3 regions of the Fictibacillus enclensis genome follow, and region 3 is predicted to be linked to each of the others. Evidence: riboswitches for the same ligand, from Rfam matches in the RefSeq annotation. Region 3 holds a riboswitch; each other region holds the start of a gene.
The links. Region 3 has a riboswitch for cyclic di-AMP ahead of QNH15_RS02405 (APC family permease). Riboswitches for the same ligand answer to the same signal wherever they lie in the genome.

Region 1: it holds a riboswitch for cyclic di-AMP, as region 3 does, so the genes downstream of both, QNH15_RS05380 (potassium channel family protein) here and QNH15_RS02405 (APC family permease) in region 3, are expected to answer to the same signal.
Region 2: it holds a riboswitch for cyclic di-AMP, as region 3 does, so the genes downstream of both, QNH15_RS18075 (dicarboxylate/amino acid:cation symporter) here and QNH15_RS02405 (APC family permease) in region 3, are expected to answer to the same signal.

The regions. Positions count from the first base shown of each region.
Region 1 is NZ_CP126109.1:989,776-993,054, reverse strand. Features, by position in the region: gene bcaP (branched-chain amino acid transporter BcaP) at 1-114, shown strand, start outside; gene QNH15_RS05385 (TrkH family potassium uptake protein) at 155-1,498, opposite strand; gene QNH15_RS05380 (potassium channel family protein) at 1,511-2,167, opposite strand; cyclic di-AMP (ydaO/yuaA leader) riboswitch at 2,260-2,404, opposite strand; gene QNH15_RS05375 (undecaprenyl-diphosphate phosphatase) at 2,482-3,264, opposite strand.
Region 2 is NZ_CP126109.1:3,448,784-3,452,062, forward strand. Features, by position in the region: gene QNH15_RS18070 (hypothetical protein) at 1-47, opposite strand, end outside; gene QNH15_RS18075 (dicarboxylate/amino acid:cation symporter) at 204-1,445, opposite strand; cyclic di-AMP (ydaO/yuaA leader) riboswitch at 1,584-1,736, opposite strand; gene QNH15_RS18080 (hypothetical protein) at 1,906-2,100, shown strand; gene QNH15_RS18085 (GDSL-type esterase/lipase family protein) at 2,157-2,936, opposite strand; gene QNH15_RS18090 (hypothetical protein) at 3,101-3,279, opposite strand, start outside.
Region 3 is NZ_CP126109.1:440,270-443,548, forward strand. Features, by position in the region: gene QNH15_RS02390 (Rrf2 family transcriptional regulator) at 1-383, opposite strand, end outside; gene QNH15_RS02395 (NAD(P)-dependent oxidoreductase) at 537-1,178, shown strand; gene QNH15_RS02400 (bacitracin ABC transporter ATP-binding protein) at 1,270-1,398, opposite strand; cyclic di-AMP (ydaO/yuaA leader) riboswitch at 1,526-1,668, shown strand; gene QNH15_RS02405 (APC family permease) at 1,788-3,279, shown strand, end outside.

The DNA.
Region 1 (3,279 bases), 550 kb from region 3:
TTGATGATCAGTCTTCCGGCCATCACATGGATTTCATTCGTGATTTGGATTTCTATAGGGTTAATCATCTATTTCCTTTACGCCCGCCGAACAAGCAACCTAAATAATAAATAAGTAAAAAAGAACGTGTGCAGTACTTACCGCACACGTTCTTTTATCCTGTAAACAGATCTCCATCCGGATAGCGGATATTTGACTTATCGGGTCTTGCAATTGAAAACGCGAGTGTAAGCGGCCCGATTTTCCCCAGGAACATCACGCAAATAATAATAATCTTTCCAATCAAGGTCAATTTAAAGGTAAGCCCCATGGAAAGCCCCACTGTACCAAATGCCGATACCACTTCAAACAGAATCGTTAAAAATGGAGCTTTCTCCGTCATGGCCAACAGCATGACCCCCGTAAACACAAGCAGCATGCTAATGGTGGCAATGGCAAGGGCACGAAGGATAATTCCTGTTCTTATGGTCCGCTTCAGAACGGTAACTTCATTTTTTCCCCGCAAAAACGTAAGTACTGCAAAAATAATCACTATAAACGTCGTCAGCTTGATTCCACCACCTGTAGAAGCGCTTCCTGCTCCAATAAACATCAGCATAATCATAAAGAGCAGGGAATCCTGCCTCATGCCAGCGATATCAATTGTATTGAACCCTGCCGTTCGGGGTGAGATTCCCTGAAAATAGGCAGCCCATATCTTCTCCCCCAATGACAAATGACCCAATGTGTGCGGATTATTATATTCAAACGCGTAAAACACGAGAATGGAAACCACGTTGACAAACAGCGTGCTCCAAATCATGATACGAGAGTGGAGCGATAATTCTTTCCACTTTTTGCTGTACCAAAGGTCAACCAGTACGGTAAAACCAATCCCACCGGTAATGATCAATAAGGTAATAACAAGATTGACAGTCGGATCGCCCACATACCTCACCAAATTGTCGGGCCACAGGCCAAATCCTGCGTTGTTATAGGCGGCTACGGTGTGAAAAATACTGTAGTAAATTCCTTTGCCCCAGCCAAGGTCAGGCACCCAGCGAAAGGAAAGGAGAATTACCGCTACAGCCTCAATTGACAGGGAAAAGACGAGCAGATTTCTGACCAAACGAATTACCCCGCCGATGGATGGCTGGTTCAGTGCTTCCTGCATGATGAGACGCTGTTTAATGCCAATCCGTTTACCAAGCATAAGGACAACGAGAACGGCAAATGACATGATTCCGAGCCCTCCCACCTGGATCAGGAAGAGAATGACAATCTCGCCAAACAGGGTAAAAGTAGAGCCGGGATCAACCGTCACCAGGCCTGTTACTGTAGCTGCAGATACCGCCGTAAAGAACGCATCAATCCAGCTGACCCCTTTTTCAGATGCAATGGGCAGCTTAAGCAGCAAGGCTCCGGCCAGCACAAGCACCAGGAAAAGAAGGGCAAGGATTTGGGGAGGATTGAGCTGGATTGGTTCATACAGAAAAGCTCTCCGCTTTTCAACCTTCAGAGCCACTGAGCGTTACACCCCTTCATTTTCAAATGTATTGAGATCTCTGTTTTGGCCAATCACCACAAGCATGTCCCCTTGTCTCAGCACCACATTGGCTATCGGAGAAACAAGAATATCATTGCCTTTTTTAATAGCTACGATATTGCACCCATATTTGGCACGGATATCAAGCTCGGTTAACGTTTTACCAGCCAGCTTGTCTGTTACCCCTACTTCTATAATGCTGTGTTCATGAGAAAGTTCAATAAAATCGATAATTTTTTCGGAGGTGATCAACTGGGCCACACGAAGGGCCATATCCCTTTCCGGATGAATAATCCGGTCTGCTCCAAGCTTATCAAGGACTTTATGGTGATAATCATTTGTTGCCTTGACCCATACCTTTTTAACACCCTCTTCTTTTAAGAGAAGGGTCGTCATAATACTGGATTGGATGTCTTCACCGATTGATACGATGACATGGTTAAAATTACGGATACCGAGCGCCTTCAATGCCTTTTCATCCGTCGAGTTTGCCTGAACAGCCTGGGTGGCAATATTGGCGAACTCATTGACCCGTTCGATATCCTTGTCCACCGCCATGACTTCATAGCCCATTTTTGCAAATTCCCTGCATATGCTTCCGCCAAAACGGCCCAATCCAATGACCGCAAACTGCTTGTCCATTATTTTCTCTCCTTGTACGTCAAATATCCCTTTAGTTGGCAAATAAAAAAGACCATCAAAAAAAATGGTCAGTCACTATCCAAACTGTCCCTTTCTTCCTTGTTTAACGCTTACGAGGTTAGCTGACGGATTAGGGAATCGGAAGTATCCCCTCTTTATTAAAAAGATTCACCCCATATGATTGGTTCCCCCGCTTTTAAGCTTATACAAAATCTTAAAATTAAGCGATCAAAAGGTTATGTAATTTTGAATAGTTATAATGTAATCCTGCAGGAATCAAATGTCAATCCTTTCTTTCCTTCCTTCATAAAAGGTTAAAAAAGACCCGCCGCCTGCATGCCAATGATGGCGAATCCAAGCAGCCAGACATAGACGGCAAAGCCTTTTAACGATCCCTTTTTTACGAGGGCGATCATCCACTTAACCGCCAAATACCCAAAAACCGCCGACATCACCGTACCGAGAAACAAGGGAAAAAAGGAGAGCTTTTCTGCCTGGCCCCCGAGCACATCTTTTATCTGCAGAAGACACCCGCCGGCAATGGCCGGAATGGACAACAGAAACGAAAAATAGGCAGCTGTCCCCCTGTCAATCTTCCTGAAAAGCGCAGCTGCGATGGTCAGGCCTGACCTTGAAACCGCGGGCAATATGGCCGCACCTTGAAAGCTTCCGATCAGAACCGCATCCATTAGTGTGATGTCTTCCAATTCCTTATAACCTCTGGATTTCATGGAATCGGCAAGCCAAAGAATACAGCCTGTGGCGAGAAATTCCCAGCCAACCGTAATTCCGGTTCTTGAGATTTCCTCAAAGTAATCCTTAAATGAAAGGCCGATAATGACAGTGGGAACGGTTCCCGCAACGAGAAGAAGTGACAGCCGGCTAAAAGGCTGACGAATCAGTTCCTTTATTTCTTTCCAATAAATCGTCATAACCGCGATCAGTGTTCCAATGTGAAGCATGCTGTCCAGAAACAAGCCTGCTTCATCCAGCCGAAAGAAATGCCTGCCCAGCAGCAAATGGCCTGTGGAGCTGATCGGCAAAAATTCGGTTAATCCCTGTATGATCCCCAACACCACTGCTTCAATCCAATCCATTAGATCACCTCTTAT
Region 2 (3,279 bases), 2.1 Mb from region 3:
CATAGCAGTTTACTTACTAATACGATTAATTGCCACAATTGATCCATGCCAACTTCCTCCTGACAAAAGCATTTCTATTTCTCATGATATCACCTTTTTTGGTGAAAAAGGCAATATTTTACGATTTCACGGAAAATTAACAAGAAAAAAATGACGCCCAAACCATTCAGGGCTTGGGCGCCATCCTCTTTTTTAGATGTTAATTATACACTTGCACTGACGGATGACGGGCGATCCGCATGTTTTTCTTCTGTCTTCGCAACCATCACTGCACATGCCGCATCGCCTGTTATGTTTACTGAAGTACGAAGCATATCAAGCAACCGGTCCACACCGAGAATAAGCGCAATTCCTTCTACCGGAAGTCCAACAGATTGAAGAACCATCGCTAGCATAATCAATCCTACTCCTGGAACGCCAGCGGTTCCGACTGAAGCAAGAACGGCTGTTAAAATGACTGTCAACATTTCACCAATCGTTAAGCTATGGTTAAACACCTGTGCGATGAAGATTGTGGCAACACCCTGCATGATGGCTGTTCCATCCATATTAATGGTGGCTCCGAGCGGCTGTACAAAGCCGCTGATCGGCTCCGGAACATCCAGGTTTTCCTGAGCAGTTTTCATGGAAATTGGAAGTGTTGCATTCGAGCTTGATGTACTAAAGCCAAGAGCCATGGCCGGCGCAAAGCCTTTAAAGAACCAGATTGGGCTTTTTCTTGCAATCAGAGCAACCGTTCCTCCGTAAGTTACAATGGAGTGAATCAACAATACAGCAACAACCACAATCATGTAGAGTGCCATCGCTTTCAGCGCGCCAAGCCCATAGTTGCCGACCGCAGAAGCGATCAATGCAAAGGCACCGTATGGAGCAACTTTCATGACGAGATTAACCAGATACATCATAATCTCATTTCCCTGCTCCACCAAGTTCAAAATACCTTTTGTTTTACTGCCAAGCATGGTAAGTGCAAATCCTACAAACACAGAGAATGCAATGATCTGCAGCATATTTCCATCCGTCATGGCAGCAACCGGGTTTTCCGGAACAATGCCCATCAGGGTTTCCGTTACCGGAGGTGCTTTTTCTGCTTTAAATTCAAGGCCCTGGGTCTGGAAGCCTCCGCCTGCACCCGGTTTAACAATCAAGGAAACAGCCATGGCAATTACAATCGCAATCGTGGTGGTGGCTAGAAAATAGATGATAGTCTTCGCACCAATTCTCCCCAGTTTCTTTGGATCTCCCAATCCTGCTGTTCCAAGAACGATAGAAAAGAAAACAATTGGTACGACCAGCATCTTAATGAGCTTCAAAAAGATTTGTCCAACGGGCGTCAAAACATACTTATCGAGTCCTCCGAACGCATCTGGAAATGCCAGGTTGAGAACTAAACCTACAATAACCCCTAACACGAGACCGATAATAATTTTAACCGATAATTTCATTTCATCTCCCCCATATCTCTAATATGTCTGAAAGAATGGTATAAAATTACACTCTTTCAAGAAATTTATCCCAAATAAAAACCCACGAAAAGAGCGAGACTTCTCGTGGGCAGACTAGTGGTTTAATTTGCACAAACGTATCACTCTCCAAAACGCTTCCGGGGTTAGCTGTCGGATTAGGCAACGAGATATATGCCTTCTAAATTATAGTTAGATTCACCCCTAGGCTTATGAAAGCCATTTGATTGGTTCCCCCGGTTTCTGTGCCCAGAAACTCAGCGATTGTACTTTATTCGGTTACTACTATAGTATCAATGTTACAAAAATTTTGTCAAGTTCCCTGAGAAACCTTAAACATTATCAATGTAATTTATTCAATAGATAACCCCACCAGCTTTTTGGATTAGGACGAAATATATAAAGAATAGACAGAAATTCCTAAATAGGAGGCATATAAGAAATGAGAATTGTTTTTTTTGAAAAAGGAGATCTCAGTATTATCGTTGGTTCTTCACGATTAAAGGGTGAGTTGACGATAGAGCAAATTAAAAATGAGAGTGAAAAGAAAGCAAAAGAACTTAGCCAGTTGCTTGGCCGGGAGATCGGTTTCATGATCGACATGAACGGCAAGCTTGAAAATGATATTAAACGCTAGGTCCATAAAATAAATGTAAAAAACCGGACTGCTTCTGCTGCCCGGTTTTCTTATGGTCATCTGATCTTCAGTTCTCCAATTACCCGCTGGGCAATCAGGTAATATCCCCGGGGATTTGGATGGATGGCATCCGAGAAATATTCCCCCTTCGGAATCCCGTTAAATAACTCATACGTGGAAATATAAGTAGAATTAGGGGTTTTTTCGCTGATTTCCTGAATGGATATATTCCATTTCTTAATCACCTGTGCCGAAACCGCATCATAAAAGTTTTCGGTATAAGGGTTATACAGCCCTAAAATATAAATATGAGCCCTTTTGTTTTGCTGGCGCAGTTTCTTGGTAATCTTCTCAAGGTTGCTGTACAGCATTTTTTGGCCGATGGCCATTTCCTGCTGATTGATGTTTCTGAAGTTCCAGCCTGCGGTTTTTCTGTAATCATTCGTCCCAATAAATAAAAAGATATAATTGGCCTGACGGACGGACCGTGATACCATCCCGTTGCTGAGCTGTTTATACAGCTGATCCGACCTTTGCCCGCTGATCCCGTAATTATTGAGAACGACAGGACGCTTAAGCTCTTTCTGCATTCCTTGTCTCACCAGACCGATGTAGCCTTTTCGTTTCGGATCTCCACGACCGTATGTCAGTGAATCCCCCAAAGCCACAATCCGGATCTGTTTAGGCCGGGGTTCCTTCCCTTGAACCTGAGGAGATTTTCGATGTTCGCTCCCCTGGTCACCACTATATTCTTTTACGAAATAAAATATAAAAAACAATGCTGTCACTAATACAACAGCACCAAGTAGGTATATGACCTTTTTTCGGTTACCCAAAAAAATCCTCCTCTTTCTGCGTGACCCTAGATGTCAAAATTGCTTGTTGTCTCTCTGAGTTCCCTTTTGCTTATCCATTAAAACAGCATACCGGGATATTATCAAGTTTTACTATTATAACGCAAATAGAAGAAGTTAGCACTTTGGATCCATAAAAAAAACCCCTATTTCAAGGAGTCTTCTTCATCGATTAAGCGGTAGTCTTCGGCAGTATAATGACGGTCTTCCCACAGGTTTTCCAAATCATAATCACCTGTATCCCTCCGCACAAATGAACCAATCAGTCCAGCTGTACCCACCAGGACCAAAGCCACGGGCAGGAGTACAATGACCAGCGCCCCCA
Region 3 (3,279 bases):
ACGCTGCCCAATGCTTTTTCGAGTGCGCTTTGAGCGATGGAGAGAATAGGAGTGATGGTTTCCTGAATATTGCGGCCAACCATACACTCAGGATTAGGGTGGTCATGAACACTGAACAGTTCATTTTCCTGGACGACGTTGACGGCCTTATACACATCCAGAAGAGTGATTTCATCGAGGTTCTTCGCAAGTTCTGCACCAGCTACTCCGGGCCGGACGTTGACGAGCCCTGCATTTTTTAGCATTCCCATAATTTTTCGGATAACCGCGGGATTGGTATTTACACTTCCTGCGATAAACTCAGATGATTTTGTTTCATTTTTATAGATCTCTAAGAGAGAGAGTATATGAACGCCTACAGAAAATCGGCTGCTGATGGACAAATTGGTCACCTTCTTATAGTAGCGGATAACGTTTAACTTATAGTACTAGTATAGCGTAAATCAAGCCTGTTGACAAAATGGTTACATGTAATTACAATGATTACAAGTAAACGAAATGATTACAGCTTAATTTTGTAATGGAGGGAACAGATGATGAAAATTGGAGTTATTGGTGCGACCGGTAAAGTTGGAAGTCTTATTATCAATGAAGCGATAGAAAGGGGACATGAGGCGACGGCCATTGTCCGGAATGCCGCCAAGGTCAAAAATGAGAAAGCAGAAGTACTGGAAAAGAATATCTTCGACCTGAAGACGGAAGATTTAAAAGCCTTCGATGTGGTTGTTAATGCGTTTAATGCACCACCAGGGGAGGAGCATCAACACGTTGAAGTTGGCCATCTTTTAATCGAGGCTCTAAAAGGGTCTCCACAAACCAAGCTTTTTGTTGTGGGAGGCGCAGGCAGCCTGTTTGTAGATGAGGCGCAAATGACCCGCATGTTGGAAACCCCCGCTTTTCCGAAAGCGTATTATCCAACGGCTTCAAAGGCGGCTGAAAATTTGAAGGAATTGCAAGGTTCAGAGGGGATCAGCTGGACATATCTTAGTCCCGCCGCCTTTTTCAATCCAAATGGCAAACGTACTGGTTCCTATCAAAAGGGGAAAGATCAGATGATCCTGAATTCTGAAGGTGAGAGCTATATAAGCTATGCTGATTATGCGATTGCAGTACTTGATGAAATCGAAAATCCGCAGCATGAAAACCAGCGTTTTTCAGTTGTTGGCGAAAAAGAATAACGATACGATTATAAATACCATTAGTGAAAAGCTAATGGTATTTTTTATTTTAGAAAGTATTACTTTGTACAACCTAGTAACATGAGCTTTTTTACTCTGCTTCCATTTTTTCAGAGGCATCGCCTTGTTCAAAAGCAGGGCCGCCGTACAATTCATTAATTTCCTTTGCCAGCTGGTCAAGAAATTCGTCAGTCAAAAGGGGCTCTTTTTTCTCCTTCATTATACATCCTCCTATCAAAAGTAGGTCGGTTTTCCAAGCTTTTATAAATAAGATTACCTGTGTTTAAAGGTTTTAATCTTTTTATTTACAATTGCTCAAAGCAGGAGTATGATATACGAAGTTTCAATTTCTTAAATCGCTGAAACCTAAGTGTGCGGGGGAACCAACTGGATGTATAAATCCATTCATGGGGTGAATCCTTTTAAAGGTAGGGCTACTCTTAAGGTCCGAATCCGACAGCTAACCTCGTAAGCGTTTTAGAGCAAGAAGGTGAAGCTTGTGCGACTAAAATTATACTGTCCACAGGTCTATTTACGTCGGCTTGTGGGCTTTTTTAATACCTTTTTTTAGTCATCAAGAGATCAATTTTAAGTGGCGGTGAATTCAACATGTTAACTTCGCTGAAGAGGTTATTAATCGGAAGACCCCTCAAATCAACTGAGCTGGGTGAGCAGAAGCTGAATAAAACGAAGGCTTTGGCCATCCTTTCTTCCGATGCTTTATCATCAGTCGCCTACGGGCCTGAACAAATTTTAATTGTTTTATTTACCATAAGTGCAGCTGCCTTCTGGTATTCCGTACCGATTGCCATCGGTGTACTCATTCTGCTTACTGCTCTCATCTTATCTTATCGGCAAATTATCTATGCGTACCCACATGGCGGAGGGGCCTACGTGGTCTCCAGAGACAATCTTGGGAAAAATCCAGGGTTGGTTGCCGGCGGATCGCTGCTGGTGGATTACATTTTAACGGTAGCTGTTAGTGTATCCGCGGGTGCGGATGCGATTACCTCGGCGTTTCCTGCCCTGCATCCATACAATCTTCCAATCTCGATCGTGTTTGTTCTGTTTCTGACTACCCTGAACTTGAGAGGAGTCACTGAATCAGCTTCTGTGCTCGCTTATCCGGTTTACTTGTTTGTTGTGGCCCTCATCATCATGATCGGGGTTGGCGTATACAACACGGTTACCGGTCATGTGCCTGAAAACTTGCACACACCGGTCGGAACACCGGTGGCCGGTATCAGCCTTTTCCTGCTGCTGAAGGCTTTTGCTTCAGGTAGTTCCGCCCTTACTGGTGTTGAGGCGATTTCAAATGCGATTCCAAACTTTAAGGATCCAGCTCCGAGGAATGCATCGCGAACGCTTATGGCAATGGGAGGACTATTGGCCATCCTGTTCACGGGGATTGTTTTCCTTGCCTATTATTACGGCATCACCCCGAACGCCAAGGAAACGGTCGTCTCCCAGATTGCGGATCACACGTTTGGCAGAACGTTTATGTATTTCTTTATTCAAGGCACAACTGCATTAATCCTTGTTTTGGCTGCAAATACTGGTTATTCGGCCTTTCCGCTGCTGGCCGTTAACCTGGCGAAGGATAAATTCATCCCGCGCATGTTTACGATTCGCGGTGACCGGCTCGGATACTCGAACGGCATCATTACGCTTGGAGTGGCAGCGATCCTTCTTCTTCTTGTGTTTAACGGAAAGACAGAGCATCTTATCCCGCTGTATGCGGTCGGTGTGTTTATCCCGTTTACCCTGTCCCAAACAGGGATGATTTTGAAATGGATGAAGGAAAAGCCACAAGGCTGGGTGCCTAAACTGATCACCAATGCTACCGGAGCGCTGATCAGTTTCATCGTCACCATCATGTTCTTTTTAACCAAATTTCCGCAAGTGTGGCCGGTGCTCGTGTTCTTGCCGCTGATTGTCCTGCTGTTTCACCGAATTAAAACGCACTATGATCTAGTCGGGGAACAGCTGCGGATTAATCCTAATCAGCCGCCAAAGCTGGTAGAGGGGAATGTCATCATTGTGCCGGTAGCAGGAATTACGAAGGTCGTGGAAAACTCGGTCAACTTTGCCACTTCCCTTA